2 regions of the Afipia dichlorophenoxyacetatis genome follow, and region 1 is predicted to be linked to the other one. Evidence: riboswitches for the same ligand, from Rfam matches in the RefSeq annotation. Region 1 holds a riboswitch; the other holds the start of a gene.
What was found. A riboswitch is a leader RNA that binds a small molecule or an ion and turns the genes downstream of it on or off. The one in region 1 is predicted to bind S-adenosylmethionine.

Region 1 (16,099 bases):
GCATCGATTCTTCGTCATCAGCAATCAAAACACGCGACATTCACATACCCCCGGCGGCAAGGTCCTGCTTGTGGAAGAACCTCACGGCAATTTCGCGGCCCTCGGCTGGCGGTGAAGCCAATCGCGTCTTGAACAACGCTTTTTCCCCGGGATGCAGCACGGGCTGTTCCAGCACGGTGTTCCAAGCGTAGATGTCAGTCCCCTTGGCGTCGCGCACGATGAATCTCAGCCGTGGGATTTCCATCGTCTTGTGGGCGACATCGGCGATCGCGCCTTCAATCAAAAGCACGGGCTTGTTGTCCACCATTTCGGAACTGATCTTGACGCCCTCAATCGAAAGGCCGCGCAGATTCACGCCCAGTCCCGTCATTTGGAAGAAGGTGGCGGTTTGCGGCATCAGCCGCACCACTTCGCTGCGCCAGGCGATCAGCGCGAAGGTGATTGCGCCAAGGGCGACACACAGCGCCGGCAGGGTGGATGCGGTTGGGAGGCGTGCGGCCCAGTTGCCCGGAATCTTGAGAGAGGAGGCGCGACCGGTCTTCTCAGGCTCTGCGGCCTGGTCGTCGTGAATCTCCACGCCGTCCTGCTGGGCTTCGGCTGGCCCGCCGCTGTCGGTTCCATTCACTGGCTCGGCCGCCTGGGGCTCGGGCCAGTCCGCGGAAATAGAGGGGCTCTCCACATGGGGAGCATCATCATTTTGCCAATCATCACCGGCTGATCTGGCATCTGATCCGAAATCACCCTCGGAGGGCGCTGTCGACTGTGTTGCCAACCCTTGTATTGCCAGGCTTTCGGCTGCCATCGCGGTGGCAACCACCTCCTGGGGCTTCGCGAGCCAGACCTCCTGGCAGCGGGCACAGCGAACCCGACGCCCGGCGTCGGAGAAATTGGCCGCGTCGACCGCGTAGGATGTCGTACAATTGGGGCAGACAATGTGCATGGGACGAATCGCCGAGGTGTTACCGTCCGGAAGCTACTCGGCGTCCGTTAACGAACCGGAAACCATAACGGCCGCACAAGCATTTTACGGTCATCGCCAAGTAGCCGCCCGAGGACGCGATTCGTTCAGGGGCGGGACGGTCATTGACTTCATCGGTCCTGTCGAACGGAGCTGAACTTGGTCCGGTTCGAAAATGTTGGTTTGCGCTACGGCCTCGGTCCGGAGGTTTTGCGCGACCTGACGTTCCAGATACCCGCGCGCTCATTCCAGTTTTTGACCGGACCTTCCGGTGCTGGAAAGACGTCACTGCTGCGCATGCTGTTCCTCTCGCTGCGGCCGACGCGGGGTCTCGTGAACATTTTTGGTCAGGATGTCTCGCTGCTCGACAAGAACGCGCGTGCGGCGCTGCGTTCCCGCATCGGTATCGTCTTGCAGGATTTCCGGCTGCTCGAACATATGACGACCTACGAGAACGTCGCGCTGCCGTTCCGCGTGATGGGAAAGAGCGAGTCGAGCTATCGCAAGGAAGTGATCGATCTGTTGAAATGGGTCGGACTTGGGCACCGCATGGATGCGTTGCCGCCCATTTTATCGGGCGGCGAAAAGCAGCGCGCGGCGATCGCCCGCGCCGTCATCGCGCGGCCGCAGCTTCTGCTGGCCGACGAGCCGACGGGTAACGTGGACCCGTCGCTGGCGCGGCGGCTGCTCAATCTTTTCATCCAGTTGAATAAGTCCGGCACCGCCGTGATCATCGCGACCCACGACATCGCGCTGATGGATCAATACGAGGCGCGGCGGATGGTGCTGCATGAATCGCGGCTGCATATTTATGAGTGATGTGAACGCCATGGGTCTTACGCAATGAGGGATCTCGGCGACGAAACATCGGCTGTGACCGCCGATGCGCGCAACACGTCGCCGATCGTTCCGCGCGGATCGATCGCCGGCCGCGCGCTGATTGCGGTTGTTGCAATCATGACATTCCTCGCGTCGATGACGACGGGGGCGGTGTTGCTGGTGCGGGCGTCTGCGGCGGAATGGCAGTCCGATGTGGCGAGCGAACTGACCATCCAGATCCGGCCATCGCCCGGAAGGGATCTTGAACGCGATACGCAAGCGGTTGTGGACGCCGCGCGAGGGCAGCCGGGAATCATTGAAGTGCGGCCGTTTAGCAAGGACGAATCGGCGAAACTGCTGGAGCCGTGGCTCGGAACGGGATTGTCGCTGGACGATCTGCCGGTGCCGCGCCTCGTGGTTGCGCGCGTCGCGCCCGGCAGTGCGCCTGATTTCACCGCTCTGCGGACCAGTATTACGAAAGCTGCGCCGGGGGCGAGTATCGACGATCACCGCGCCTGGATTGAGCGCATGCGCTCGATGACCGGCGCGATTGTGCTGGCGGGCACCGGCATTCTCATTCTCGTGATCATTGCGACGGTCATCTCCGTGTCCTTTGCGACGCGGGGGGCGATGGCGGCCAACCGGCCGATCGTTGAAGTGCTGCATTTCGTCGGTGCGCAGGATCGCTACATCGCCAACCATTTCCTCCGGCATTTCCTGCGATTGGGTCTGGAAGGCGGTTTGATCGGCGGCTTGGCTGCGATGCTGACGTTTGGATTTTCAGAATCGATCGCCAACTGGTTTTCGGGGACGCCGGTCGGCGATCAGTTCGCGGCCCTGCTTGGAACGTTCGCGCTGCCGGCTTCGGGATACCTGATGCTTGGCCTGCAGGCTGTCATGATCGCGATTGTCACAGCCTGGGCGTCGCGGCGGACGCTCTTCGCCACGCTTGAGGAGATTGATTGATCGACGATTTTGAGGTCACAGCGGTGCCGGATTTCGCGGTAAAATTGCGATTGGAGATCGCGCAGTAAAATCATGACGTCAAAGGGTGACAGCAGCCCATCTTTTTCAGAAGCAGATCGCGCGCGGACCGTGACGCGGTGGCGATGGCGCGTGGCGATTTTTGCGGTCGCGGTTGTCATATTTGCGGGCTGTGCCGGATTTGTGTGGTTTTTGTCGCTTGTGCCCCCAAGCGAGCAGAAGCCGTCGCGGAACGCCGACGGCATCGTTGTTCTCACAGGCGGATCATCCCGAGTGTCCGACGCCGTGGAACTTCTCGCGGAAGGTTACGGCAAGCGTCTTTTGATTTCCGGTGTTCATCCCACCAACGGGTTCAGTGATATTCAGAGAACGCTGCCGGAGAGTCAGCAGCTATTGATGTGCTGCGTCGATCTGGACCGATCCGCGGTCAATACACGAAGCAACGCCACCGAAACGCGCCGCTGGGTCACCGAACGCGGTTTTCGGTCATTGATCGTGGTGACATCGAACTATCACATGCCGCGCGCCATCGTGGAACTGTCGCATTCGATGCCGGATATCGAGTTGATTCCGTTCGCCGTCGTAGGCGAGAAATGGCATGAGGAGCCATGGTGGACGAGTGGCGCTGCGCTTCGGCTCCTGCTATCGGAATACGTCAAATACTTGTTTGCCGAGATGCGAGTGGCGTTCGGCGGCGTTGGGCAGGGCGGATTACCGAATACGGAAAATCAGCCGCCGGCAGCGCCTAGAAAGCCGGCCACCGCGTCCGCCAATTGATCGGATTGTTCGATGGTTTCGATATTTTTGCGTTCGCTGATCTACAATATCGTTTTCTATCTGAACACAGTGATCTGGGTTATCTTTGGTCTTCCAACCTATTTCATGCCGCGCTGGGGCATTATTTGGATTGCCAAGAACTGGGGACGTACCAGCATCTGGCTGATGGGCATTATCTGCAACACCAAGGTCGAATATCGCGGTGTCGAGAAGATTCCATCAGGTCCGTTGATCGTTGCGTCCAAGCACCAGTCTGCATGGGAAACCTTTGCACTGCTGCAGTTCTTCGAGCAGCCGCTCTATATCCTCAAGCGCGAGCTGCTGTGGTTGCCCTTCTTCGGCTGGTATCTCAGCAAGGCACAGATGATCGGCGTGAACCGCGGCGCGGGCGCACGCACGCTGATCGAAATGGCGCGGCGCGCGCGCGATGAAGTGCGGCGCGGACGTCAGCTCATCATTTTCCCGGAAGGGACGCGTACGGCAGTGGGGGCGCCGCCACGCTACAAGACCGGCGTCAGCCAGATTTATGTTGGTTGCGGAGTGACGTGCATTCCCGTCGCGCTCAATTCCGGTCTGTTCTGGCCCCGGCGTACTTTCATGCGATATCCAGGCACGATCGTAATTGAATTCCTGGACCCGATTGAGCCCGGCTTGTCGCGTGATGCCTTCACCGAACGCGTGAGCAGCGTCATCGAGGAAGCGACCAATCGTTTGGTGAAGGCAGGTCGTGAGGAACAGGTGCGGCTGGTCGGCTTCTCTGCACCGTCGGCGTTTTCCAGCGAAGTAAAATCCGGCCTATCTTAGGAGGCGCTGGATTGTTCGTCTGACGCATGCCGATGCAGTGCGGCCTCGCCGTGGAGCTTCGCTGCAAGCTGGTGCAGCGGTACGTCACGAATGCCCTGAGCCTCGAGCGCTGCGACTGTCGCGATGATGTATTCGTCGTTGGGGCCATAGTTGCCGTGGCCCTGACGCACCAGGCGCAATTGCTCGTCGAGTGAGAGCCGTCCCGCATATTGGTCGTGGCCGCGGTCCGCGACATAGGCGAGCGCACTGACGCGCTGCCGTGCGTCGCTCCCGATCCAGACCGAGCGCATCACTTCGCGATAGACGTGGGTCGCTTGTTCGCGCTCGCGAAGATATTTGACCGTTGCCTGCCGCTTATCTGCGGCCACCCTGAATGCCATGCCCTGGCACGCACCGCCACGGTCAAGGCCCAGCACAAGCCCCGGCTTTTCGGGGGTGCCGCGGTGAACCATCGAATAAATACAGAGCGAACGGTGCTCGCCGATCAGGCGTGCGAGCTTTTTTTCCAGAAATTCAAATCCGGGATTCCAGATCAGGGAGCCATAACCGAACACCCACAAATCCCCATCGGGAAATTCGGCATCTGAAAGAATTTTTGCGGCCATGCATCATGGCCTACCAGCACGCCGTAGCGTGTGCAACTCACTAGTGTCGCGGTTCTGACATTCGTATTTGCTTGCGGTTAGCTCGTTTACGAATGTCAGAATCCAAGGGACACTAGCAAAGACATAAACCTAGTGCGGTTTTGGATCTAACGTTCGTATGATGGACCATCTGTTAATACCGATACGAACGTCAGATCCACCGCACTAGACTTCAAGACCGTTTGAGTCCACATGGCACCTTTCAAATGCCCAATTCGGGTGCTCTGGGGTTTCTGATGCAGACGTCTCAACTCGCTTCGCGCCGTCGCCTTTGGCCTGTTTTTGTCGCACCGGGACTGTTTTTCCTGCTGGCGGCCGGATGGTGTGGATTCTGGTTCTATGCTGCGTCCCAGATTGATGCGCAGTTCGAGGGCTGGCGGACCCGTGAGGCCAAGGCCGGACGAATCTACGAATGTGACAAGCGCTCTGTGGGCGGCTTTCCGTTCAGAATGGAAGTTCGCTGTGATAACCCGCTGGTGACACTGACGTCGCAGACGTCACAGCAGGTCGCGGATGCGCGATTGACGGCGCGTCTGAAGCAGATCCTGGTCGTGGCGCAAATCTACGATCCAACCAAAATCATCGCCGAATTTACCGGCCCGGCGACAGTCGCTACCGGCGGCCCGGAGCCGCAATTCGGCGCAAACTGGACGCTTGGTCAGGCAAGCGTTGCGGGATTGCCCATCGCGCCGCAACGGATCTCGATGGCGTTCGACAACCCGACGCTCGATCGCATGAACGGTGGCGTTCCAACACCGCTGCTTCGCGCCAACCATCTCGAACTGCACACGCGATTGCTGGAAGGTTCGTTGAGCGACAATCCGGTCGTGGAAACAGCGTTCCAGCTCACCGGCGGAAGTTTGCAGGGATTGCACCCCATTCTCGCGCAGCCGTTCGATGCGGACATTCGCGCACAACTCCGTGGCCTGAAGGATTTTTCACCCAAGCCGTGGCCGGAGCGTTTTCGTGAAATTCAGGCCGCCAACGGGCGTCTCGACTTTACGCAATCCCGGATACAGCAGGGAGACGTGATTGCCGTTGCTGCGGGCTCACTTGCCATCACACCCAACGGGTACCTTGACGGCGAATTGACGATGACGGTGGCGGGCATGGAGAAGGTCGTGCCGATGCTCGGGATCGACAAGTTATTTGCCGATAACGCTGCTCAGCCAGGCAATCGTGGTGGGGCGGGCGTCAACGTACAGGACGTCAACAAACTGATCGGTGCACTCGATCGTGTCATTCCGGGTCTGGGCGATGCCGCGCGCAAGAACGCCAATGCCGGTGTGATGGCTGGAATCAATATGCTCGGAAAGCCATCGACACTCGAAGGCCGCAGCGCGCTGGCGTTTCCGCTGCGGTTTGTCGACGGCGCGGTGTTGATTGGTCCGCTTCGGGTGGCGCAAACCCCGCCGCTGTTCTGATTATTTTTCTGGCGTTTTCTTCGGCAGATTCGCGTGTGGCCGGCCGAAGTCGGCGCTTGCGGTTTCCTGTCCGAGGTTGACGATGCCGCGGCGGATCGCGCGCGTCCGGGTGAATTGGTCGAATAACACTTCGCCGTCGCCACGCCGAATCGCGCGGGTAAGTTTCGACAAATCCTCCTGAAACGCGCCGAGCATCTCGAGCACCGCGTCCTTGTTGGCGAGGAATACGTCGCGCCACATGGTGGGGTCGGAGGCTGCAATACGCGTGAAATCGCGAAAACCGCCGGCGGAGAATTTCAGCACTTCCGAGCGCGTGACGTCTTCAAGCTCGTCGGCGGTGCCGACAATCGTGTAGGCGATCAAATGCGGCAGATGACTGGTAACCGCAAGCACCAGGTCGTGGTGATCCGCGGCCATGGTCTCGACGTTGGCTCCGAGCGCGCGCCAGAATTCTGCGAGCTTTTCCACGGCGGATGGATCGGATCCAGGTGGTGGAGTCAGGATGCACCAGCGGTTGATGAACAGTTCGGCGAAGCCCGCATCGGGACCGGAGTGTTCAGTGCCTGCCACCGGATGAGCGGGAATGAAGTGAACCGTCTTTGGCAAATGCGGCGACATTTCGCGCAGGATCATACCCTTGACGGAGCCGACGTCGGACACGATCGCGCCAGCTTTGAGATGCGGGCCGATGCTCGCGGCGACATCGCCACAGGCGCCGACAGGCACGCAGACAATGACCAGATCGGAGTCCTTCACGGCCTCCGCATTGGTGGTCGCGACCTGGTCCGCGAGTTTTAGCTCTACAGCTCTTTCTTGGACCTGTGGTGAAGCGTCAGTCGCGACCAGCTCGCCCGCGAGGCCGAGCTGCTTCACGGCGCGGACAATTGACGAGCCGATCAGGCCGAGCCCGATGACTGTGACCCGTGCGAATTGCGGCGCGTTGTTCACGTTATTTTTGCCCCATGAATTCGGTGAGCGCTTCGACCACCGAGCGGTTGGCTTCCTCGGTGCCGACCGTCATGCGCAACGCATGCGGCAGCTTGTAGTTCTTCAGCGCGCGCAGGATCAATCCACGCTTGGTGAGGAATGCGTCCGCATCCTCCGCGGTCTTGCCTGCGTCCTGCGGGAAATGAATCAGGATGAAGTTAGCAGCGCTTGGCGTCACAGTGAGCCCAAGCTTGCCGACTTCGTCGGTCAGCCACCCACGCCACTTCTCGTTGTGAGCGCGGGACGTCTCTTGATGCGCGGTGTCCTCCAATGAGGCGATCGCGGCCAGTGTGGCCGGTGTGCTCACATTGAACGGACCTCGGATGCGGTTGACGGCATCGATAATGTTCGCCGGACCGTACATCCAGCCGACGCGCAGCGCGGCAAGGCCGTGAATCTTCGAGAAGGTGCGCGTCATCACCGTATTGTCGGTGGTCGAAACCATCTCGATGCCAGCCTCGTAATCGTTGCGCAGGACATATTCGGAATACGCCGCATCGATCACCAGCAGGACATGCGACGGCAATCCTGCACGCAGGCGCTTTACTTCGTCGAATGGCACATAGGTGCCGGTAGGATTGTTCGGGTTCGCCAGCCACACCATCTTGGTGCGTGGCGTCACGGCGTTGAGGATGGAGTCGACGTCCGCCGTAAAATTCTTTTCCGGCGCGATGACGTTGATGGCGCCGCTCGCCATGGTCGCGATCGGGTACACCAGAAACCCGTGCGTGGTGTGGATCGCCTCATCGCCCTGGCCGAGATAGGTGTGCGCGAGCAGATTCAGAAGCTCATCCGAACCCGCACCACAGATGATGTGGTTGGGATCGAGGCCGTAGGTGCGGCCGATGGCTTCACGCAGCGCGCGCGACGATCCTTCGGGGTAGTCCTCGAGGTGGTTGGCAGCAGATTTGAACGCTTCAATCGCCTTGGGCGATGAGCCCAGCGGAGTTTCATTCGCCGACAATTTGAAAATGCGCCCGCTCAGCCCCGCTCCGCTTTTGCCGGGCGTATAGGGTGCGATATCGAGAATGCCGGGGTTCGGCACGGGACGTGACATCAACTCAACTCCAGAAAGAATAAGGTCTTAGGCTTTAGGTGCGCCGTTTGCTGGCACCGTATAGCGTGTTGCATGGCCCCCGACGAGAGCCGAAGAGCGCACGGATGCCCCGGCTGCGATCAGCGCAGAGGTTATCTTGTCCAACCCCCCGGGGCCTGGCACAGACACCAGCAGCGCCGCACCGTCCGAGGCTTTATCGGGAACTGCGATAATCTCGGAGAACGGCGACAGCGCGCGGGCAACGTCGGCGCTCCAGCCCGAGACACGGACGCTCCACATTTCGATCTCGGTGACCATCGCATCCGCTGCGACACGCGAGACAACGAACACCGGCAGTGCCGCTGGATGGTCTGCGCGTTCGATGAAGGGCAGGCGCGCGATGATCTTCGGTGCACTCTCGGGTTCAAGTGTCAGCCACCAAGGCTCGCGGCTGCTCGTGGCAGAGACCAGTGCGAGGTCGCCTTTCGATTTTGCGCCGGCATCCACCGCTGCGGCCGCACTGAAATGCGCGACGAACGGCACCGTGAAGCCAAAATGGAAGCGTGCGGAATCCCGCATGGCGGACTCGCCGCCAGATAAATCTGCGTGCAGCGAAAACGGTGCCTGGACGTAAGTGAACGTCGAGATGATAACGCGCCAGATGCTCTCGACCGTGTCGAGCGGCAAGATGCCGCGATGACGTTGCGCAAGCCGGCGCATCATGTCGGCTTCGCGTGCAGGACGGAACGCGGAGCCGACTTCCTGGGTCTTCTTCACCGAGATGAGGCGATCGATGATGTCGCCACGCTGCATCAGCAGGCCGTGCACGTGCTCGTCGATGTGATCGATTTCGCGGCGAAGGTCCTGCAGCGAAATGGGGGGCGTGGGCTCTTTGGACATGGGATCAAAATTTCAATTTGCAGCCCGAAAGCCGCGGTGGAAGTCGGTCCTGCAAGGAGGCTGGCTGGCGCCATTGATAGGAGCCGCGCCCCGTGAAAGCAAAGAAAACATTGCCCCTTTAGCGAGGCCGTTCCGGTGCTTACCTTGACGGAGGCCTCGTTGAGCACTACTTTTGGGGCAATCCCGTGGTCATTTGAGCCGGCCGGCTTGCAGCCACGTTAAACAACTCGCTAAACAGGCCGGGGATGAAAGGGATCCCGGCCGAACGTCAGTTCAGGCCGGTTTTTTATGGCCTGAATTCGGTGTCGGTTGTAGCGACTTCCTGAGAGGCCCGTGTTGGTATGGTAAATATTCAGCCGCTCAAGCCCCCGACGGTGCAGCCTGGCGAACGCGCGCATGAGGCAGATCATCCGTCTTCGCAGGTGGCGCAGTTCGGCGCAGACAAGCCGTTGCGGCTCGATAGCGGCGTTGATCTCGCCCCATTTCAGATCGCCTATCAGACCTACGGCCAGCTCAATGCTGACCGCTCGAATGCAATCCTGATCTGTCATGCGTTGACAGGAGATCAGCACGTCGCAAATGTCCATCCAGTCACTGGCAAGGCGGGGTGGTGGCAGACGCTTGTTGGTCCTGGCAAACCCATCGACACCAATCGTTACTTCATCATCTGCTCCAACGTCGTCGGCGGCTGCATGGGCAGCACCGGACCGTCATCGACCAATCCTGCGACCGGCAAACTATGGGGGCTGGATTTTCCAGTCATTACGATCCCTGACATGGTGCGCGCACAGGCGATGCTGATCGACTATCTCGGCATCGAGAAACTGTTTGCTGTTGTCGGCGGATCGATGGGTGGCATGCAGACGCTGCAGTGGACGACGGCTTATCCGGAACGTGTGTTCTCTGCACTCGCAGTCGCCTGCAGTACACGGCATTCGGCGCAGAACATCGCGTTTCATGAGTTGGGCCGTCAGGCTGTAATGGCTGATCCGGATTGGAGCAGCGGACGTTATTTCGAGACGGGTTCTCATCCGCGCCGCGGACTTGGTGTGGCGCGCATGGCGGCGCACATCACTTATCTTTCGGACGCAGCCTTGCATCGAAAATTTGGCCGGCGGTTGCAGGATCGCGAGATGCCGACGTTTTCATTTGATGCGGATTTCGAGGTGGAGAGTTATCTGCGCCATCAGGGATCGTCGTTCGTCGAGCGCTTCGATGCCAACAGTTATCTGTATCTCACCCGCGCAATGGACTATTTTGATATTGGCGCTGATCACCAGGGCGTTCTGGCAGAAGCCTGGCGCGGCACACGCACGCGCTTCTGCGTTGTGTCATTCACCAGCGACTGGCTGTTCCCGACATCGGAATCCCGCGCGGTCGTCCATGCTCTTAACGCCAGCAATGCGCGTGTATCGTTCGCCGAGATCGAGACCGATCGCGGCCACGATGCATTCCTGCTCGATGTGCCTGAATTCATCGATATCTCTCGCGCATTCCTGGAATCGGCTGCGTCCGCGCACGGCCTTTCATCGGTGAGCCGCTAACATGGCGATGCAGGATCAGGCATTTCGTTTAACGGCGCGGCTTCCGGTCAGCGAGGAAGGCTATCGCAGCGATCACTTGTTGGTCGCGCAGATGGTGGAGCCCGGTGCCAAGGTGCTCGACGTTGGCTGCGGCGAAGGCGATCTGCTTCAGCTGCTCGAGACGCGTGGCGTTGACGGCCGCGGTATCGAATTATCTCGTGAGGGCGTGAATCGCTGTGTCGCCAAAGGACTTGCAGTGGTGCAAGGCGACGCAGACACCGACCTCGTCAACTATCCCGACGACTCGTTCGATTATGTGATTTTGTCTCAGACGTTGCAGGCGACGCGTCAGCCCCGCGTGGTGCTGGAAAATCTTTTGCGCATCGGACAAAAAGCAATCGTCTCGTTTCCGAACTTCGGTCACTGGAAGATGCGGCTTCAGCTGCTGGTTAAAGGGCAGATGCCACGCACCGAAAATCTTCCCGCGACGTGGTACGACACGCCGAATATTCATTTCTGCACCATCAAGGATTTCGTGCAGCTCTGCGATGAAATCCACGTGAAGATGGAGCGCGCTGTCGCGCTTGATCTCTACGGCCAACCGTTGCGTCTCAATGCACCGTGGTGGTTCTGGAACATGTTTGGCGAGCAGGGCGTGTTTTTGCTGAGCCGCCGCGATTAACGTAAACGGCCAGAACGAGGCCAAATTCGTTAACATCACCCGCTAAGTTATCATGCGATAAGCGCGTGGCGCATAGCTGTGCTGTTCACAGCCACTTTGAGCCTAATTGTCTTTTTTCTGCCATATCCGGCCCGTTACACGCCCGCTCTCGCATGTCGCTCCGAGAATTTGGAGCGGCGGAAGTTGGGGGTGTAACGAGGACCATGAATGAAAGTAAGTAATGCGTTTCGCCGGCCAGGCGCGCTCACTGCAGTTGCATTGTGCTCACTGGCAATCGTCGCTGTCGCGACACCGGCCTCGGCGAGGCCACACCACGGTGCAAGTCGGCATTTTCACTCACACCACGCCAACAATCACATCAGCAGACATCATCGCTATCGCCACGTCCGGCACGGACGTGCACAGCATGCTGAGCTGAGCGAAAATCAAGCGCCTCAAAGTGCGGGCAGCTTTGGCGTCGTGTCTGATGTTGTCGCGGAAGCTCGCCGTTACATCGGCGGCAATCCGACCGGCCGCAGCTCGCTGTGGTGCGCACGTTTCATGAATTTCGTTCTGCAGCGCTCGGGTCACACGGGCACGGGGTCGGACATGGCGCGTTCATTTGCCAGCTACGGTCACCGCGTGTCCGGGCCGCAAGTTGGCGCGATTGCAGTGATGAGTCGTCGTGGTGGCGGCCATGTCGGTGTTGTGAGCGGTGTTGATGAGAAGGGTAACCCGATCATCATCTCCGGCAATCATGGTCATCGCGTCGCTGAAGCGACCTATTCGCGTGGGCGCGTCTACGCCTACGTCATGCCGTCCAGCTGACGGTTCGATGGTTACCGGCGGTCCATACGCCGCCGGCGACCGCTCGGGACTGAAGGCAGGCCTAGGGCCGTCGTATTTCTGCGCTGATTTTCTCCAAGTTCCCGCTCCGGCGCGCGTTTTCCGACGAATTTTTGGTCCTGCCTCTTTCCCGGGCGGTTCTGGGTTCCCACATTTGGGTCAAGCCGGCCGAGGCGCCGGTCCCCCGTTTCGGGTTGACGAATATCAACGTCGGACGGGAAACCCATTGAAGATGCCGATCTTGTGCTTTCGGGGCAGGATGGCAGGCTGAGGGACACAGAATGAACGTCGAGAAATACACCGACCGTGTGAAGGGATTCATCCAGTCGGCACAGTCATTGGCCGTGCGTGAGGGCCATCAACAGTTCACGCCTCTCCACATCCTCAAGGTCTTGCTGGACGACAGCGAAGGCCTAGCCGGCGGCTTGATCGATCGGTCCGGCGGAAATTCTCGGGCCATTCTCAAGGCCACCGAGGATGCTCTCAACAAGCTTCCAAAAGTTTCGGGTTCTGGTGCGGGGCAGGTCTATCTTGCACCGGCGACCGCACGTGCTCTCGATGCTGCCGAACAGGCGGCCGACAAAGCCGGCGACAGCTTCGTCACCGTTGAACGGCTGTTGCTTGCGCTGGCGCTCGACAAGGACAGCGAGGCGGGCAGCCTGCTCGCCAAGGGCGGGGTCACCCCGCAAAATTTAAATGCCGCGATCAATGCGTTACGCAAGGGCCGTACGGCTGACAGCGCGACCGCAGAGAATGCGTATGACGCGTTGAAAAAATATGCGCGCGATCTGACGCAGGCGGCGCGTGACGGCAAACTCGATCCGGTGATCGGCCGTGACGAGGAAATCCGCCGCACGATCCAGGTGCTCTCACGTCGTACCAAGAATAATCCCGTGCTGATCGGCGAACCCGGCGTGGGCAAGACCGCGATCGTGGAAGGTCTCGCATTGCGCATCGTCAACGGTGACGTGCCGGAAAGCCTGAAGGACAAGAAGCTGCTGTCGCTCGATCTCGGTGCGCTGATTGCCGGTGCAAAATATCGCGGCGAGTTCGAGGAGCGTCTGAAGGCCGTTCTAAACGAGGTCACCGGCTCAGATGGTCAGATCATCCTCTTCATCGACGAGATGCACACGCTCGTTGGTGCCGGCAAGGCGGATGGCGCGATGGATGCGTCCAATCTCCTGAAGCCCGCACTGGCGCGCGGTGAACTTCACTGCATCGGCGCGACCACGCTCGATGAATATCGCAAGCACGTCGAGAAGGATGCCGCGCTCGCTCGCCGCTTCCAGCCGGTGTTCGTCAGCGAGCCGACCGTCGAAGACGCGGTTTCGATCCTGCGTGGGTTGAAGGAAAAGTATGAGCTGCATCACGGTGTCCGCATCACGGACTCCGCGATCGTCTCTGCCGCGATGCTTTCCAACCGCTACATCACCGACCGCTTCCTGCCGGACAAGGCGATCGATCTGATCGACGAGGCCGCCGCGCGGCTGAAGATGCAGATCGATTCCAAGCCGGAAGAACTCGACAACATCGACCGCGAGATTGTGCGATTGAAGATCGAGCAGGAGGCCTTGAGAAAGGAAACCGATTCGGCGTCGAAGGACCGTCTTCAGCGCCTGGAGAAGGAACTTGCCGATCTGGAAGAGAAGGCCGATGCGCTCACCACCAAATGGCAGGCGGAGCGCAGCAAGCTGTCGGACGCGCAGAAGGTCAAAAGCGAGCTGGAGCAGGCGCGCCAGGAACTGACCGATGCGCAGCGGCGTGGCGAGTATCAGAAGGCCGGCGAATTGGCGTATGGGCGCATTCCGTCGCTCGAGAAGCGATTGAAGGACCTTGAGGACAGCGAGCGGGCCGGCGGGGCCGTGCTTGAGGAAGCCGTCACCGCAAATCACGTCGCTCAGGTCGTCTCCCGTTGGACCGGAATTCCGGTCGACAAGATGTTAGAGGGCGAACGCGAGAAGTTGCTCAAGATGGAGCTGCAGCTTGCTGAACGCGTCATCGGTCAGGCCGAGGCCGTTGGAGCTGTGTCGACCGCTGTCCGCCGCTCACGTGCGGGTCTCCAGGATCCAAACCGGCCGATCGGCTCGTTCATGTTCTTAGGTCCCACCGGCGTCGGCAAAACCGAGTTGACGAAAGCGCTCGCGGAATACCTGTTCGATGACGAGACTGCGCTCGTTCGCATGGACATGTCCGAATACATGGAAAAGCACTCGGTCGCACGGCTGATCGGTGCGCCTCCGGGCTATGTCGGTTATGACGAGGGCGGCGCATTGACCGAAGCGGTGCGGCGCAGACCGTATCAGGTCGTGCTGTTTGACGAGATCGAGAAGGCACACCCTGATGTCTTCAACGTGCTTCTCCAGGTGCTCGACGATGGGCGCCTGACCGATGGTCAGGGCCGCACGGTCGACTTCCGCAACACGCTGATCATCATGACGTCGAATCTCGGCTCGGAATATCTGGTCGGGCAGGCGGAGGGCGAAGATACCAGCACCGTGCGCGATGAGGTCATGGCTATCGTCCGCTCGAGCTTCCGGCCCGAGTTCCTCAATCGCGTCGATGAGATCATCCTGTTCCATCGGCTGCAGAGGAGCGAGATGGGGCGCATTGTCGATATCCAGATGCAGCGGCTCTCGCGGCTCTTGGAAGATCGCAAGATCACGCTCTCGCTGGACGACAAGGCGCGCGACTGGCTCGCTGCGAAAGGCTGGGATCCGGCTTACGGGGCTCGCCCGCTGAAGCGGACGATCCAGCGTGCCGTCCAGGATCCACTTGCCGAGATGATTCTCGCGGGGCAGATCCACGACGGTGAGACGGTTGCGATCTCGGCGAATGACACCGGGCTGACCTTCAACGGCAAGCCAGCGAAGGCGGAGCCGGCGGCGGCCATGCCAAAGGGCCGACTGCACTAATTAGGCTGCTTCAATACGGCTGGAGACATCCAGCCGTATTTCCTCAGCGAATCAGCTCAGAACGATGGTGAAAATTAGCGGTCGCCCGCCAGGGCGGTCTTTTGGCCCTTGGCTGCCTGCGGAGCTGGGCGGCCACCGGGGCGATTCGCCATCATGTTGTCGATGCGGTCGCGTTCCGTCTCGAAATTCGACAGCAGCGGACCATCAAGCGACCGGCCGCGCGGAAGCTTGACGCGCATCGGGTCGACGAATCGGCCGTTGACCAAAATTTCGTAGTGGACGTGGGCGCCGGTCGAGAGGCCGGTGGAGCCGACGAAGCCGATGACCTGACCCTGATTGACGCGTTTGCCAGGCTCCATGCCCTTGGCGAAGGCCGTCATGTGGCCGTAAGCGGTCTCATACCCGTTCGGATGTTTAATCTTGATGTACTTGCCATAGCCGCCTTCCCACTGGGCCTTCTCGATGACACCGTTGCCGGAGGCGAAAATCGGGGTGCCGTAAGGAGCAGCCCAGTCCACACCGGTATGCATCTTGGTGTAGCCGAGGATCGGGTGGCGGCGGCCGCCGAAGCCTGAGCGCATGATCGCATTGTTGACCGGCTTGCGGACCAGGAACTTCTTCGCGCTCTTGCCGGTCTCGTCGTAGTAATCGACGACCGAATCATCAGGCGTCTGGAAGCGATAATATTTTTTGGTCTCGCCGCCGACGGTGAGGGCCGCGTAGAGCACTTCGTTCTTTTCGTTGCTGACTGCCGGGGTCTCGTCTTCGCCTGCGAAGAAGACCTCGAACGAATCGCCAGCCTGAACCCTGCGCTGGAAGTCCAC
Region 2 (16,099 bases), 1.0 Mb from region 1:
ATGCAGCGCTGGTTTCTGCAGCTCGGCTTCGATGCGCTCGCGACTGGCGCGCATCTCGCGCGATGCTTCGTCAGTGGTTTCGTTCGCCAGATTGCAGTGACTGATCGTGTGCGCGCCGATCGTCACGAGCGGGTGGCTTGCGAATGACTTCAGCTCGTCCCACGGCATGCAGAGCTCGCGTGCGATCCCGGAATCATCGACGCCATGACGCACGCAGAGGCTGCTGACGGCGTGCTGAACGTGCATGTCGCTCGGCAAGCTCTGAAGCCAGCCGTGGAGCTGGTTGAAGGCGTCCTGCTTGGCGCTTGCACTGTTCGCGTCGATGCGCGTTGCGATGCCGTCCAACTCAACATCGAGCGTGTCGACCGCGGCAATCAGCCGTTCGAGCGCGACCCACCAGAGCCGGCCGCGACCGTCAGCGAAATCGCTTGCGACGTACACGATGAACGGCGCGTCATAGTCCTGCATGACCGGCAGGGCATGGTCGCGATTGTCGCGGTAACCGTCATCGAATGTGAAGCAGGCAAAACGGCGGGTGAAGTCCCGTTCGGTCATCCGTCGGTGCGCCTCGTCCATCGAAACGATGTCGATATTCAGCGCGTGGACGTGGGCCAGGACCTCGCGGAGGAATTCGGGGGTGATTTCGAGGTGCCGATTGGGCTGGAACAAAGAGTCGCGGGCCGGGCGGACGTGATGCAGCATGAAAATTGCGCCCACGCCTGCCAGAATAGGCCGCAAGACGTGGTGAGCGCCGGTGAAGTACAGCGCATCGAAGCCGGCGCGGATGATGTTGTTGCGAAACTGCTTCATTGGCGGTGGGCCGTGCCCGCGTTCGGGTATCGAAGCCGGGATATTTGACCGGAACGGCTGAACAAAGGGTTAGGCGAGCGGGGCAAAAGGCCGGGGAAACGGATGGGCGCATTTCTAGTTTGACACCCAGCCAAGGGTTTGTTTTGTCTGCTTCCCAACAGGTTAAAGGGTTGGAATGAGCCGATTTTCCCGCTGGGGACGTAAATGGTGGCCGGGGTTGATCCCTCTTGCCCTGGTCTGGATCGCTGCGATCTGGACCAGCAGCGTGCCTATCGAGAAAGATCTGGGTGCGCGGGCCGTTGATGCGCTCAAGGACACTGTACTCGACAAAACCCGCGTTGATGTCGCCGGCCGTGATGTCCGGCTCTCCGCAGAGGCGTTCTCGGAAGAGGGGCGGCGCAACGCCGTTTCGCAGGTCGAGGCTGTCGGCGGTGTGCGGCTTGTGAATGATGACACAGGTCTGATTGCCGAGGCCAAGCCGTTCGTCTGGACAGCGGAACGTGATGTCGTGCGGGTGACGCTGGGCGGCAATGCGCCTTTGCCGTCGGTGAAGGCGAAGTTACTCGACACGGCGCGCGCGTCCCTCAAGGGGACTGAAATTGCAGATCATATGACCATGGCGCGGGGGGCGCCGCCGCGTTTCGACAATGCGGTTTTGTTGCTGATCGATCAGATCGGCAGGCTCAAGGAAGGCAAGATCACCTTGAGCGATACCAGCGTGAGCCTTTCCGGCATGGCCCGCGAAATTGGTAACCGCGAGGCGATTGCCGCCGCGCTTAAAAATTTGCCTGAGGGATATTCAGTTGCCGAGAACGCCATCAAGGCGCCGCCCTATATCTTCCAGGCCAACAAAGACCCTGTTGCGAATACCATCACGCTCGCCGGTTACGTTCCGGACAACAACACCCATGCGGCGATTGTGGCTGCGGTTGGCCGCAAGTTCTTCAACGAGAAAATCGTTGATAATCTCAAGGCGAGCACAGGCGCGCCATCCGGCTTCTCAAATGCGGTTATTTCGGCACTCGGTGCGCTGTCGCGGGTTTCGACCGGATCGCTGGTGGTCTCCGATCGCGACGTCAAACTGTCGGGCGACGCGCTTTATGCCGTGGCCGCCAACCAGATCCGCGGCAACTTGAATAGCGATCTCCCTCAGAGCTGGAAGGCCAACGCAGAAGTCTCGGTCAAGCCGGTGGCAAGCCCTGTGGATGCGACAGTCTGTCAGCAGCTGTTTGTCGAGTTGCTGGGCAAGGCCAAGATCAGGTTCGATTCCGGACGCGCAACCATTGATCCCGATTCCATCGGCCTTCTCGATCGGCTGATCGAAACCGCCTTGCGATGTCCGTCCGCCAATATCGAGGTGGCAGGGCATACCGACACCGATGGTGATGATGCGGCCAATCAGTCGCTGTCCGAGAAGCGTGCGCAGGCCGTGGCGGATTACCTGATCAAGGCCGGACTGCCGCCGGACAGGTTGAAGGCGGAAGGCTATGGCAGTTCCAGGCCGGTTGCCGACAACGATACGGATGAAGGCAAAGCCAAAAACCGGCGCATCGAGTTTGTGGTGAGGTAAGGGACATGTTGTATCTCGCCATGTTCAATTGGCCTTGGCTGCTGGCATCGGCCCTGATCGGTCTCGCGATGGGGTGGATTGCGGTGGTTCACCGCGGGCAGGGACTGTCCAACGTCACGATGCGGAAGATCGGCGTATTCGTCGTGGCGCTGATCATTGCGTCCGCCCTGCATCTTGCTCCCGGCCGGGCTGGTTACTGGCTGGACTTGGGGCTCACCATGTTCGCAGTCTATATCGCAAGCTGCGCAGTCGGATCCTGGCTGCGCAACCTTGTGGTTTCGCGCGATATGCCGGCGTCTTGAGAGCCTGTCCCTGACACCCCATTTGAGGGATGCGCCAGTCTACTTTTTGGAGCCTCTCTGGAGGCCTGAATTTGATTATTTTTCAACGGCGGCACCCGTTCGGTCAGCTTCGGTTGCATTAAAAAGTGTCACCGCGACACCAGCCATTCGAATTAATCTTACAGGTCTCGCAGTCGCCGAAAGGGTCTGCTAGGACCTTTGTTAAGCCAATGCATGATAATAACGTGGGTCATGCATGCGTGCTGGTCATGTCGGGTTTGAGGTCTTGATGCTGGAAACACTGCGCGGGGCAATCGCGTATATGCGCGAGAAGCAGCTTCTTCATAAGCTCGGCGTTGCGCTCAGCATCGCGATCATCGCGGCTGCCTGTTACATTCTCTACAATATGCTTCAGGATCTCGATCTCGATGATCTTTATGCAGCCCTGCGCGAAACTGAAGCCCGCACGGTCATCATGGCCGGTCTCTGCGTGGCTGCGGGCTATTTCACCCTGACGTTTTATGACCTCTTCGCCCTGCGAACCATTGGTCGTAACGAAGTGCCGTACGGCATCGCCGCTTTCGCAGGTTTCACCAGCTATTCCATCGGCCACAACGTTGGCGCCAGCGTTTTCACGGGCGGCGTCGTGCGGTATCGCATTTACTCAGCGCACGGTCTCTCCGCTATCGACGTTGCCAAGATCTGCTTTCTGGCAGGATTGACCTTTTGGCTAGGTAACGCAGCAGTGCTCGGCATGGGCGTTGCGTACCACCCGGAGGCGGCCGCTTCCATCGACAAGCTGCCGGTTTGGCTCAATCGCTTCGCCGCAATCTGCATCCTGATTGCTCTGGCCCTCTATGTCATCTGGGTTTCGATCCGTCCGCGTGAGGTGGGTCGCGGCAACTGGACGGTTACGCTGCCGGGAGGCCGGCTTACCTTGCTGCAGATCGGGATTGGCATCGTCGATCTCGGTTTTTGCGCCCTGGCGATGTATTTCCTGGTTCCGGATGAGCCGCATGTCGGCTTCATCGTCGTGGCGGTTATCTTTGTCTCGGCGACGCTCTTAGGCTTCGCCAGCCACTCGCCGGGCGGTCTTGGTGTTTTCGACGCCGCCATGCTGGTCGGGCTGTTCCAGTACGATAAGGAAGAGCTGCTGGCGGGCATGCTGCTGTTTCGTGTGCTCTATTATCTTGTGCCTTTTGTTCTTTCCGTCATCTTGCTCTCGCTTCGGGAGCTTATCGTCGCGCTTCGGGCGAAGCGGGTCGCGGCGGCCTTGCGCAGACTGGATGAAGCTGCGAAGCCGCAATCACCCCAAGGCTCGCGGTCTCCCGCTTCATAATTCGAGACCGCATTCATTGCGCACAGGCAGTTTCCGGCGGCATGACGACGACGAATTCATCGACCTCAAGCTTCGCACCTTGGCCTGATCGGCTGAGGCGTTCGGCCATCGTTTTGATCGCTGTCATGCTGGGCTTGTCCGCGGCGGTGGCGTTCGGCGGACTCTCGCCTTCGCATGCGGGACTGATCTTTATTTGCGTGCTCGGAGCGGCGCTGGTGCCCTGGAGCCTGCATCACGCTGTGCCGGTCACCGACGATCAAGCCGGCATGAGACCCGCCGAGACGCCGGTCGTTCAGGCGCTGGTTGGGGGAATGCCGGAAGCTGCGGTGCTGCTCGATCGCGCGGGCCGCGTGCTGCATTTCAACGTTGCCGCCGGCCAACTCGCCCCGGCTTTGCGCAAGAACGAACTTGCGCTGTTCGCGTTGCGCACGCCAGAGATCATCACCGCGCTGCGTCAGGCGATTGCAACGCGTGAACCACAACGCACCACTTATGTCGATCACGTGCCAATCGACCGCTGGATGGAAGTGATCGTGACCCCTCTGTTGTTGCCGACGGCATTCGGCGGCACGGAGTATTGCATTCTCATGACATTCCACGACCAGACGCCGCTGCGCCGGGTTGAGGAAATGCGTGCGGATTTCGTTGCCAACGCGAGCCACGAGCTGCGCACGCCGCTGGCGGCACTATCGGGATTCATCGACACCCTGCAGGGGCCGGCGCGTGATGACGTCAGGGCGCGCGAGCGATTTCTCGGTATCATGCATGCGCAAGCCACGCGTATGGCGCGGTTGATCGACGACCTGCTGTCGCTGTCACGCGTTGAACTCAGCGCGCACGTGCGGCCGGACACGTTGGTCGACATCGTTCCGCTGGTGCACCAGGTGATCGACGGGCTGGAGCCGCTGGCAAGCGAACGGCAAGTCTCCATCGAGGCTGAGTTGCCCAGGACGTCGGTGACCATTGCCGGCGATACTGAGGAACTGCTGCGGCTGTTCGAGAACCTGATTGAAAATGGCCTCAAATATGGCGCGTCCGGTGGCCGGGTGGTTGTTTCACTGACGGAACCATCGAGCAAAGATGTCAACGAAATCCGTTTCGCGGTTCGCGACTTCGGACCGGGCATCGCCCCCGAGCATTTGCCGCGGCTGACAGAGCGGTTCTATCGCGTTGATGTCGGTGACAGTCGTGCGCAGGGTGGCACCGGTCTTGGTTTGTCGCTGGTGAAGCATATTGTGCAGCGGCATCGCGGGCGGTTGCTCATCGAGAGCATATTCGGCCACGGCGCTACATTTACAGCTTGCTTTCCCGCTCTGAAGGGGCCGGCGAAGGAATAGTGCAGAAGTCGAGGTGCTGTATTTGCCTTGCGTGGCTGCTGCACCTTTGTCCCTGACCTCGCGATCTTCCAGGCAATAAAAAAGCCTCATCGGTCAACCGATGAGGCTTTCGTGTTTTGCGTTGAAGCTGCGGCTTACTTACCTGGAACGCGTGCCTGACGGCGGCGGTCGCCCGCCGGCTGATAGGCGATGCGCGAGTGATGTGCGCAGTAGGGCAGGCTATTCAGGGCCTTGCCGCCGCAGAAGAAGAAGTCCGGGCTGCCCGGATCGCCGACCGGCCAGTGGCAGGTGCTTTCATTCAGCTCCAGCAGAGACAGCCGCTGGCTCATGGGAACCACGTTGTCGTAAGCGATCGGATCGGGTTCAACCTCCACCTCGAAGGCCTGCGCGAGGGCGGTGTTCCCGCGCGACACCGGGCGGCTGATCCGCATCATGTGTTGGGCGGGGCGCACCTTGCGCTGCCGTGGGGCGGCCGAGGATGGGCTCTTGGCGCGACCCGAGAGTCCAAGCCGGTGGACTTTTCCGATCACGGCATTTCGGGTGATATTTCCAAGCTCGGCTGCAATCTGGCTCGCCGACAGTCCGGCTTCCCAGAGCTTTTTCAGTTGTTCAACGCGATCGTCGGTCCAGCTCATCACCGTCATCGCACACTTCCTTTTGATATCGCACCGGCCGTTCTGGCGCGGCGTCGCGATTGCAAATTTCTAAAATCCCTGCGGTCAGAATCCCTTAGCCCTCGCCGACCGTATAAAAACGACCGGGCGTTTACGCCTACACCGGGACCATCGAGGATCAGAACTGCCGCACGAGATGTCGTATCCGACAATGCGAAAGCTACAATATGGCGCGACTCACGCGCAAGAGTCGGCCATTGCGCGTCCACATGTTCCGAATCAAAAGCAACTGAATTCGTCGTCCTGTCATGTTGCAAACGACGCTGAGGTGTCCTCCGAGGGGTTTACGCGCACGTGGTGCGGAACGTTCCGGGGCTGTTTTTGAAGGCCAAATGACGCCAGAAAACGGCTTTGGTTCGTGTTGACACCTGTAGGGTCCCCAATAGAATGACCCGTGCGTGCCGCCTTTCCGGGCGGCACGTTTTGTTTCCGGGGCAGGCAAGCGAGCACAACGGCATCTCCGTACTCGCAATTGTTGCCAGCCTAACACTGCAATCAGGTCGTCATGAGCCAAAGCGCCAAGCCGCAAGTCGAGTCCCACATGTTGCCGGTTTTTGCCCGGGTCGATGTCGCGTTCGAACGCGGCGAAGGACCCTGGCTGATCTCGACCAAAGGGGACCGCTATCTCGATTTCACCAGCGGCGTTGCGGTGAATGCGCTCGGCCATGCGCATCCGCATCTCGTTGCGGCGCTGCAGGAGCAGGCCGCCAAGCTCTGGCATGTCTCCAATCTTTTCAGGATTCCGGAAGGCGAGCGCCTTGCTGCGCGGCTGTGTGAAGTGAGCTTTGCCGACGTTGTCTTCTTCTGCAATTCCGGTGCAGAGGCGATGGAAGCCTGCATCAAGATGGCGCGCAAGTATCAGGCTGCGAACGGCAAGCCGGAACGCTATCGCCTGATTACCTTTGAAGGCGCTTTCCACGGCCGTACGCTCGCGACGCTCGCGGCAGGTGGCCAGCAGAAATATCTCGAAGGTTTCGGACCGGTCGTCGAAGGTTTCGATCAAGTGCCGCTCGGCGATCTCGAAGCCGTCAAGAAAGCAATCGGTCCGCACACCGCAGGTATCATCATCGAGCCATGGCAAGGTGAGGGCGGCGTGCGTGCCGCGGATCCCTCATTCTTCCGTGCCCTGCGCCAGCTGTGCGACGAACAGAAGCTCGTTCTGGTGTTCGATGAAGTGCAGACCGGCATGGGCCGTATCGGCTCGCTGTTCGCGCATGAGCGCACTGGCGTTACGCCTGACATCATGGCGCTGGCGAAAGCACTTGGTGGCGGCTTCCCGATGGGGGCATGCCTTGCGACGTCGGCGGCTGCTGTCGGCATGACGCCGGGAACGCATGGTTCGACATTCGGCGGCAACCTGCTGGCGGCCGCTGCCGGCAACGCCACGCTGGATGTGATGCTTGCGCCAGGATTCTTTGATCACGTGCAACGCATGTCGCTGTTCCTGAAACAGAAGCTTGCAGCGATTGTCGATCGCTATCCTGACGTCGTCAGCGGTGTGCGCGGCGATGGGCTTCTCATCGGCTTGAAAGCTGTCGTGCCGGCTGCTGATCTCGGCGTTGCGTTGCGCGATGAAAAGCTTCTCACTGTTGGTGCGGGTGAAAACGTCGTGCGCTTGCTGCCGCCGTTGATCGTCACTGAAGCTGAGATCGAGGATGCTGTTGCGCGCGTCGAGCGGGCTTGTGTGAAGTTCTCGCAGACCGCGTCGATGCAGGGGGCTGCGCAATGAGTGCAGCACCTCGTCATTTCCTTGATCTGTTCGATGTTCCAACTGCGGAATTGCGGTCGATTCTCGATGCCAGCGTCGCAATCAAGAAGCAGCTCAAAAGCAGCGCGAAGCCGGACAAGCCGCTCGAAGGCAAAACGCTTGCGATGATTTTCGACAAGCCGTCGACGCGGACCCGCGTTTCGTTCGATGTTGGTATGCGCCAGCTTGGCGGCGAAGCGATTATGCTGACCGGCGCTGAAATGCAGCTCGGCCGTGGCGAAACCATTGCCGATACCGCTCGCGTGCTGTCCCGCTTCGTCGATGCCATTATGATCCGCATCCTCAGCCATGATGCGCTGATGGAACTCGCGACATATGCCACCGTCCCGGTCATCAACGGCCTGACGCGCCGTTCGCATCCTTGCCAGGTGATGGCGGACGTCATGACGTTCGAGGAGCATCTCGGCCCCATCAAGGGACGCACCGTGGCCTGGACCGGCGATGACAACAACGTGCTGGCGTCTTGGGCGCATGCGGCAGAGCGTTTCAGCTTCAACCTTCGCGTCGCAACGCCGCCGGAACTCGCGCCAAACAAGCTGCTGAAAGACTGGATCAAGTCGGCGAACGCACCGATCGTGCTGGGTACAAGCGCGGAAGAAATGGTGCGCGGGGCGGATTGCGTTGTCACCGATACGTGGGTGTCGATGGGCGACAAGGATGGTGAACACCGGCACAACCTGCTCAAGCCTTATCAGGTCAATTCCAAGCTGATGTCGCTCGCCAAGCCGGAAGCGATTTTCATGCACTGTCTGCCGGCGCATCGGGGTGACGAGGTGACCGACGAGGTCATCGATGGTCCGCAGTCCGTGGTGTTCGACGAGGCTGAGAACCGTCTGCACGCTCAAAAGGGCATTCTGGCCTGGTGCTTGAACGCGGTCTCGTGATTTGGGCCAGTCTCTTTTCTGCGCGGCGAAGTGACCTATATAGGTGAAGTATGGCTTCGGCAGGCGTTCCACGCCGCCGGAGCATTATGTCCGCTGGTTTGAGCATTCATCTGCCGCAAGCCAAATCCACCTCATCAGAGAATGCTCATGACGCTTGAGACTTCTGTCCGCGCTCCGTCAGCCACGCCTGTCGATGATGCCGTCCTCCCGTTCGAGGTGAGCGCGCTGGATGTGCGCGGCCGGCTGACGAAAATGGGGCCGGCTCTCGATGAGATTTTGACCAAGCACGATTATCCGGCACCGGTCGGCAAGCTGCTTGGCGAGGCGATCGTGCTGACGACGTTGCTCGGCTCAACGTTGAAATTCAATGGACGCTTTATTCTGCAAACCCAGACCGACGGCCCCGTGTCACTGATCGTGGTCGATTTTCATGCGCCAGACCGGCTGCGTGCTTATGCCCGTTTTGATGCGAGCAGGCTTGAGGCTGGTCAGGATTCCGCGGCTCTGCTCGGCCACGGTCATCTCGCCATGACCATCGATCAAGGTCCCGATATGAGCCGCTATCAGGGGCTGGTCGCGCTGGAAGGCGGCAACCTTGAAGATGCCGCACATGAGTATTTCCTGCGCTCGGAGCAGATCCCGACGCGTGTGCGCCTTGCCGTTGGCGAGGAATTTCGTGGTGGCGATGGTCCGAAGCACCGTTGGCGCGGCGGCGGCATGTTGATGCAGTTTCTGCCGAAGGCGCCGGAGCGCGCGCGGCAGCCGGATCTTCATCCCGGCGACGCGCCCGAGGGCATCGTGGCGCATGAGGTCGCGGAGGACGACGCTTGGGCTGAGGGGCAGTCGTTGTTCGGGACCATTGAGGACGTCGAGTTGATCGATCCCGAATTGTCGGGCGAGCGCTTGTTGTTCCGGCTGTTCCACGAGCGGGGCGTGCGGGTGTTCCCAACTCAGGACGTTTGTGCGCGGTGCTCCTGTTCGCGCGACGCGGTGGCGGGAATGCTGTCCAGCTTCACGCCGGAAGATCGCGAGAGCATGGTGGAAAACAACAAGGTCGTCGTCACCTGCGAGTTCTGCAGCTCGGTCTACGAATTCACGCCGGACGAAGCTGGCGTCGTGCCGCACGCCGGGAATGGGGCAGTCAAAGATTAATTCAGGGTTCGCCTCTGGCCGGGGCTGTCGAGCGAGAACGTCGGAATATCGATTTCAAACGGCTCGCCGTCCTCGGTGACCATCTGATAGCTCCCGGTCATAAATCCTGATGCTGTGGAGAGAGGTACGCCACTGGTGTACTCAAACCTTTCGCCCGGCTCGAGGATGGGCTGCTCACCGACAACCCCCTCACCATGGACTTCCTGGTTCCGTCCCGTTCCGTCGGTAATGATCCAATGCCGCGTTTTAAGCTGTACGGTTTCGCGCCCCGAATTGACGATGACAATGGTGTAAGCCCAGAAAAACCGGCCATCCTCGGCAGAGGAGCGCTCCGGCATGAAAGTCGGCTCGACGATCACTTCGATCTGGCGGGTGACGGCGCGGTACATGAATTGATCCAAATCCGGTCTATCCTAGGAGTGTCAGGGGGCTCGGCCCAAGCATCCGTTGATTGTCTTCCATACTAACTCCGGTCTCGACGGCAAGATACGAGCCGGAACGATCATTGTTTCACGCGGTTTTTATCCAGCATGCTTCGGGAGAAGTGTCCATTTGAATGCTTGCAAATTGCGGGCCGTATTGATCTTCCGTAAGACTGCGGGACGGAAGCTTGGTTTTCCCAACGGTGCCGAAATCGAATGACACTCGTGACCCCTCAGATGACCGATCGGGCCGTCGTGGAGGTGCCGTCCTTTAAAGTGGCAGCACCGGTGTCCACGAGTGAGCGCGAACTGCGTCTCGATCTCTTTCGCGGTATCGCGTTGTGGCTGATCTTCATCGATCACCTGCCACCCAATATTTTGACTTGGTTCACGATCCGCAATTACGGGTTCAGCGACGCCACCGAGATTTTCATTTTCATTTCCGGATACACCGCGGCGTTCGTTTATAGCCGCGCCATGCTTGACCGCGGCTTCGTGGTGGCAAGCGCGCGGATCTTCAAGCGCGTTTGGCAGATCTATGTCGCCCACGTCTTTCTTTTCACGATTTACCTGGCGGAGATTTCCTACATCGCCACCCGGTTTGAAAATCCGCTCTACGCGGAGGAAATGGGCATCCTCGATTTTCTGAAGCAGCCGGATGTCATGATCGTACAGGCGCTGCTGTTGAAATTCCGTCCCGTCAATATGGACGTGCTGCCGCTCTACATCGTGCTGATGATGTTTCTGCCGCTGATCCTGTGGTTGATGCAGCGCAAGGCGGATGTGACGCTCGCGCTTGCAGTCATTCTCTATGCGATCACCTGGGAGTTTGATCTCTATCTGCCGGCCTATCCCGGCGGCTTTTGGGCCTTCAATCCATTTGCCTGGCAATTGCTGTTCGTCTTCGGTGCCTGGTGCGCGCTTGGCGGGGCGAAACGTATGGCACGCATACTGTCGTCGCAGATCACGTTTTGGCTCTGTATCGCCTATCTGCTGTTTGCCTTCTGCGTGACGCTGACCTGGCATGTCCCACAGCTCAACACGTTCATGCCGCGCTGGCTGGAGAGCTGGATGTATCCGATCAACAAAACGGACCTCGACGTTCTTCGTTTCGTCCACTTCCTTGCGCTGGCTGCGATTGTGGTGCGTTTCCTGCCCAAGGACTGGCCTGGCCTGAAATCCCCCTGGCTGCGCCCCGTCATTCTGTGCGGCCAGCACTCGCTTGAGATCTTTTGTCTGGGCGTGTTTCTGGCCTTTGCCGGGCACTTCATTCTCGCCGAGTTTTCCGGCAGTGCCTGGATGCATTTCCTCATCAGCGTCTCAGGAATCGTTATTATGTCCGCCGCGGCGTGGCTTTTTTCGTGGTACAAGACTGAAGTGGGCAAGAGCGGAAAGCGGGCGAAAGCCGCAGAGGGCGATGCCGACCTCGCCGGAGGCGGATCATGAAGGCGGTATTGATTGCAGGTGTTCTGGCAGGCCTCCTCGCCCTCGTCCCTGCGCGGGCCGAGGATGCGCCGACTTGCACCGTGCCGTCCTATCTTGTCACCACGGAAAGCCCGCTAGCCAAGGTGGCTGCGGCCGTCAAAGACGGCAAACCCCTGAATATTCTTGTGGTGGGCACTGGTTCGTCCGGCTTGGCCGGTCCCGACGGCGCAAGTGCGGCCTATCCGGCGCGGCTGGAAGCAGCCTTACGCGAGAGGCTGCCCAAATCCACCGTCAATGTCAGGGCGGATATCAGGGCAAAGAAAACGGCTGGGGAAGTGGCCGACGACTTAGAGGCATTCATCGGGAAAATGCCGGAGGACCAGAAGCCGGCTCTGGTGATCTGGCAGACCGGAACCATTGACGCGATGCGCTCCATCGATCCGGATGATTTCCGGGCCGCGCTGGGTCAGGGGGTTGATGCGCTGCAAAAGGCAGGCGCGGACGTGCTCTTGATGAATTTGCAGTACAACCCACGTATGGAGACGATGCTTTCGGTCTCGCCGTACAACGATACGATGCGTGTTGTCGCGCAGGAGCACGATATCCCGCTGTTCGATCGCTTTTCGATCATGCGCCACTGGAATGATATTGGTGATTTCGATTTGTTTGGCCAGGTTCACGGCTTTGGAATGGCAAGACGAGTTCACGATTGCATCGGCCGGTCGCTTGCGACGATGATCATCGAGGCGTCGCGCATCAACCCGGCGGAGCTTGGGATGCAGCGTTGATGCGCTCTGATTTTCGATCGGTTATTTCTGTTTCAGTGATTGCCGCACTCTTCCTGTCAATTCACCCCGCTCAACCGTTCGCGCAAACTGAAGCAGTGAAGACGGATGCGGCGAAGCCACCCGTGCAAAAAGGCCTCGCGACGAAAGCCATTGAGGCCGCGAAAGGTGCTGCGCGCGAGGCTGGCGATATTTTGTCGCGCGTCCCGTGCTTGCCCGCCAAGGGGCTGACCGAAGTTCCGGGCTCGTTGCCGAGGGTTGCGCGCCGGATCGCGGCAGGGGATCCTGTGAAAATCGTCGCGTTCGGCTCGTCCACGACCGTGGGATACGGCACGTCCTCGCCGGCCTATACCTACCCGAACCGGCTGTTGGATCAGCTGCGCAGAAAATTTCCGACGGCTGACATCACCATCGTCAATCGTGGCATGGGCGGTCAGGACACGCCTGAAATGATGAAGCGTTTTGATGAGGCTGTTCTCGCAGAAAATCCGGATCTGGTGATCTGGCAGCTCGGCACCAATACCGTCCTCCGCGGTGGCGCCGAGGACGTTGCCGCAACCGCGGCTCTTTTAGAGGACGGTATTGGGCAGCTTCAGGCGCGCGGCATCGATGTGGTGTTGATTGATCCGCAATATGTGCCTGCGGTGACTGCAAAGGCAGAGAACGCCAGCGCGATGGTGAAATTGCTCGCCGAGGTTGGGAAGCTCAAGCATGTTGCCGTGTTTCCGCGCTTTGAAGTCATGCGGCAATGGCATCAGGACGAGAAGATACCGTTCGACAAATTTGTCATTGGCGACGGTTTACACATGAACGATTGGGGCTATGCCTGCTTTGCGCAATTGCTCGGCGACACCATCATCAAGTCGGTCGGGCAGGTGAAGGCTGGTGCCAACACTCCGACCAATGTCATGACGTTTCGCCCGATGTGAGCGAGGACCAGGCTCGCCTCGTTGAAGGCAAGACAATAAAAGGGAGGGGCGCAAGTTCAGCTTGCGTCCCCTCCAGTGTCTGAAGAGGTTTATGCCTTTTCCAGTGCGGCCGCCAAATCCTCGATCAAGTCGTCGGGGTGTTCGAGACCGGCCGAGAAGCGAATGAAGCCCTCGCTGATACCAAGCTCTGCGCGCGCTTCCGGCGTCAAACGCTGATGCGTCGTGGTTGCCGGATGCGTCACGATGCTCTTGGAATCGCCGAGGTTGTTCGAGATCTTTGCGAGCTTGAGGGCGTTCAGCGTCCGGAACGCAGCGGCCTTGCCGCCTTTCACCTCGAAGCCGATCAGCGTTGAGCCGCCACGCATCTGCTTCTTGACGATCTCGGCCTGCGGATGATCGCTACGGCCGGGATAGACCAGCCGCGAGATTTTCGAGTGCTTTGCCAGGACATCGGCGAGCGCCGCAGCCGTTTCGGTCTGCGCCTTGACGCGAATGCTGAGTGTTTCGAGTCCCTTCAGCAGTACCCAGGCATTGAATGGCGACATCGCAGGGCCGGTCTGGCGCAGGAACGTATGGATGTGTTCCTGGATGAAGTCGTTCGACGACAGAATGACGCCGCCGAGACAGCGGCCCTGTCCGTCGATGTGTTTGGTGGCGGAATAGACGACGACATCTGCGCCGAGCGCGAGCGGGCTCTGCCAGATCGGTGTCGCGAAAACATTATCCACGACCAACCGTGCACCGCCGCGATGGGCGACCTCAGCGACCGCGCTGATATCGACCACGTCGAGGGTTGGGTTGGTCGGGCTTTCAAGGAAGCAGGTCTTCGTATTCGGCTGCATCGCCTTTTGCCACTGATCGAGGTCGTGACCGTCGACCAGTGTGGATTGAATACCGTAGCGGGGCAGCAAATCCTCGACCACATAACGGCACGAGCCGAACAGAGCTTTTGCAGCCACGACGTGATCGCCTACCCGGAGCGGCGCGAGGATCGCGGTGGTGACCGCAGCCATGCCGGTTGCAGTCGCACGCGCGGCTTCCGCGCCTTCGAGTTCGACCATGCGCTGCTCGAACATCGCGACCGTCGGATTAGAAAACCGCGAATAGAGAAAACCTGGATCCTGCCCAGTGAAGCGCGCTTCGCACTGTTCGGCGCTGTCGTAGATAAAGCCTTGAGTCAGGAATAGCGCTTCAGACGTTTCACCGTATTGTGAGCGTAATGCGCCGCCGTGAACGAGGCGTGTTTCAGGCCGATAGGCGTGGGTTGGCTTGGGGGCAGGGACCTTCACTTCAGACATGTGACCTCCGTCGTGGCCATCCTGAAGATGGACACAAAAAAACCGGCCTGGATAAAATCCACAGGCCGGGATCACACTGGTCCCCGGCCTGTTTAGCGAGTTATTTAACGTGGCTGCAAGCCGGCCGGCTCAAATGACCACGGGATAAGTCGTAGGCTTAGTCCCGCCTGCTCTTTCCGTCAAGCACCCCATCGGATACTCGATAAAGTGTGTATTTTGCCGGCCGAGGGGATCGGCAACCGAGGACTGAAAAGTGTCGTTTACGCTCGCCCCAGATGCGACTGGCATCCTCCCGGACCGCATGATTGCGGCGATGGCCGACGCCGGCCTGATCCTGCCGGAATATCCGTTCGTCGAAAGCCAGATCCAGCCCGCGAGCCTCGACCTGCGTTTGGGAAATATCGCGTACCGTGTGCGCGCCTCGTTCCTGCCGGGACCAAAATCGACGGTTGCGGAACGCATCGATGAATTGAAGCTGCACGAGATCGATCTGTCCGATGACGCGGTGCTGGAAACCAACTGCGTTTACATCGTGCCATTGCTCGAGAGCCTTGCGCTGCCGCCGAACATTCTCGCTGCCGCCAATCCGAAGAGTTCGACGGGCCGGCTCGATGTTTTCACCCGGGTCATCACCGATGGCACGCGCCGCTTCGATATGATCGGCGCCGGATATCACGGGCCGCTCTATGCGGAGATCAGTCCGAAGACCTTCCCCGTGCTGCTACGCGAAGGATCAAGGTTGTCGCAGATTCGTTTCCGCGCAGGGCACCCAACGCTTGATGGCGATGAATTGCAGGCGCTGCACGCCAAGGAGCGGCTTGTCGATGTCGACAACGCCGACCTCGCAAATGGCGTTGCGGTGAGCGTTGATCTGTCCGGCGAAGGTTCCGATGGGTTTGTCGGCTATCGGGCCAAGCGCCACACCGGCGTCGTGGATGTTGATCGCCGCAGCGGTTACTCGGTGGGTGAATTCTGGGAGCCGATCAAAGCACGGCCGGATCGTAGCCTGATCCTTGATCCCGGTGAGTTTTATATTCTTGCTTCCAAGGAAGCAGTGCAGGTGCCGCCGGATTTCGCTGCCGAGATGGTGCCGTTCGATCCGCTGGTCGGCGAATTCCGCGTGCACTATGCGGGCTTTTTCGATCCTGGCTTCGGCTACGCCGGTGCCGGTGGTCAAGGCTCGCGCGCAGTGCTGGAAGTTCGTTCGCGCGAAGTGCCCTTCATTCTCGAGCACGGCCAGATCGTCGGTCGTCTCGTCTATGAGAAGATGCTGGGGCGGCCTGATGCGCTGTATGGTCAGCGCATCGCTTCGAACTATCAGGGCCAGGGCCTGAAACTGTCGAAGCACTTCCGGGTCTGACGCTCGTCGTTCGCGGCATATCGCCTTCGGATGTTCTTCGCTGCCCGGAACAGCAGCTTCGAAGC

Region 2: linked by a shared signal. The riboswitch ahead of ACZ5C3_RS02415 (O-succinylhomoserine sulfhydrylase) and the one ahead of metX (homoserine O-acetyltransferase MetX) in region 1 are both predicted to bind S-adenosylmethionine.

What each region holds. Positions count from the first base shown of each region.
Region 1 is NZ_AP029250.1:5,439,541-5,455,639, reverse strand. Features, by position in the region: gene ACZ5C3_RS25565 (response regulator) at 1-40, opposite strand, end outside; gene ACZ5C3_RS25560 (MJ0042-type zinc finger domain-containing protein) at 41-940, opposite strand; gene ftsE (cell division ATP-binding protein FtsE) at 1,118-1,777, shown strand; gene ACZ5C3_RS25550 (cell division protein FtsX) at 1,802-2,743, shown strand; gene ACZ5C3_RS25545 (YdcF family protein) at 2,816-3,538, shown strand; gene ACZ5C3_RS25540 (lysophospholipid acyltransferase family protein) at 3,551-4,342, shown strand; gene ACZ5C3_RS25535 (gamma-glutamylcyclotransferase) at 4,339-4,947, opposite strand; gene ACZ5C3_RS25530 (DUF2125 domain-containing protein) at 5,223-6,410, shown strand; gene ACZ5C3_RS25525 (prephenate/arogenate dehydrogenase family protein) at 6,411-7,358, opposite strand; gene hisC (histidinol-phosphate transaminase) at 7,360-8,454, opposite strand; gene ACZ5C3_RS25515 (chorismate mutase) at 8,482-9,333, opposite strand; SAM riboswitch at 9,509-9,588, shown strand; gene metX (homoserine O-acetyltransferase MetX) at 9,675-10,877, shown strand; gene metW (methionine biosynthesis protein MetW) at 10,879-11,538, shown strand; gene ACZ5C3_RS25500 (TIGR02594 family protein) at 11,746-12,345, shown strand; gene clpB (ATP-dependent chaperone ClpB) at 12,645-15,275, shown strand; gene ACZ5C3_RS25490 (peptidoglycan DD-metalloendopeptidase family protein) at 15,350-16,099, opposite strand, start outside.
Region 2 is NZ_AP029250.1:506,047-522,145, forward strand. Features, by position in the region: gene ACZ5C3_RS02350 (polysaccharide deacetylase family protein) at 1-810, opposite strand, end outside; gene ACZ5C3_RS02355 (OmpA family protein) at 986-2,380, shown strand; gene ACZ5C3_RS02360 (hypothetical protein) at 2,386-2,682, shown strand; gene ACZ5C3_RS02365 (lysylphosphatidylglycerol synthase domain-containing protein) at 2,951-4,000, shown strand; gene ACZ5C3_RS02370 (ATP-binding protein) at 4,126-5,337, shown strand; gene ACZ5C3_RS02375 (GcrA family cell cycle regulator) at 5,472-5,981, opposite strand; gene ACZ5C3_RS02380 (acetylornithine transaminase) at 6,517-7,740, shown strand; gene argF (ornithine carbamoyltransferase) at 7,737-8,663, shown strand; gene ACZ5C3_RS02390 (Hsp33 family molecular chaperone) at 8,811-9,815, shown strand; gene apaG (Co2+/Mg2+ efflux protein ApaG) at 9,812-10,204, opposite strand; gene ACZ5C3_RS02400 (OpgC domain-containing protein) at 10,454-11,683, shown strand; gene ACZ5C3_RS02405 (SGNH/GDSL hydrolase family protein) at 11,680-12,450, shown strand; gene ACZ5C3_RS02410 (SGNH/GDSL hydrolase family protein) at 12,450-13,376, shown strand; gene ACZ5C3_RS02415 (O-succinylhomoserine sulfhydrylase) at 13,466-14,674, opposite strand; SAM riboswitch at 14,746-14,825, opposite strand; gene ACZ5C3_RS02420 (2'-deoxycytidine 5'-triphosphate deaminase) at 14,928-16,034, shown strand.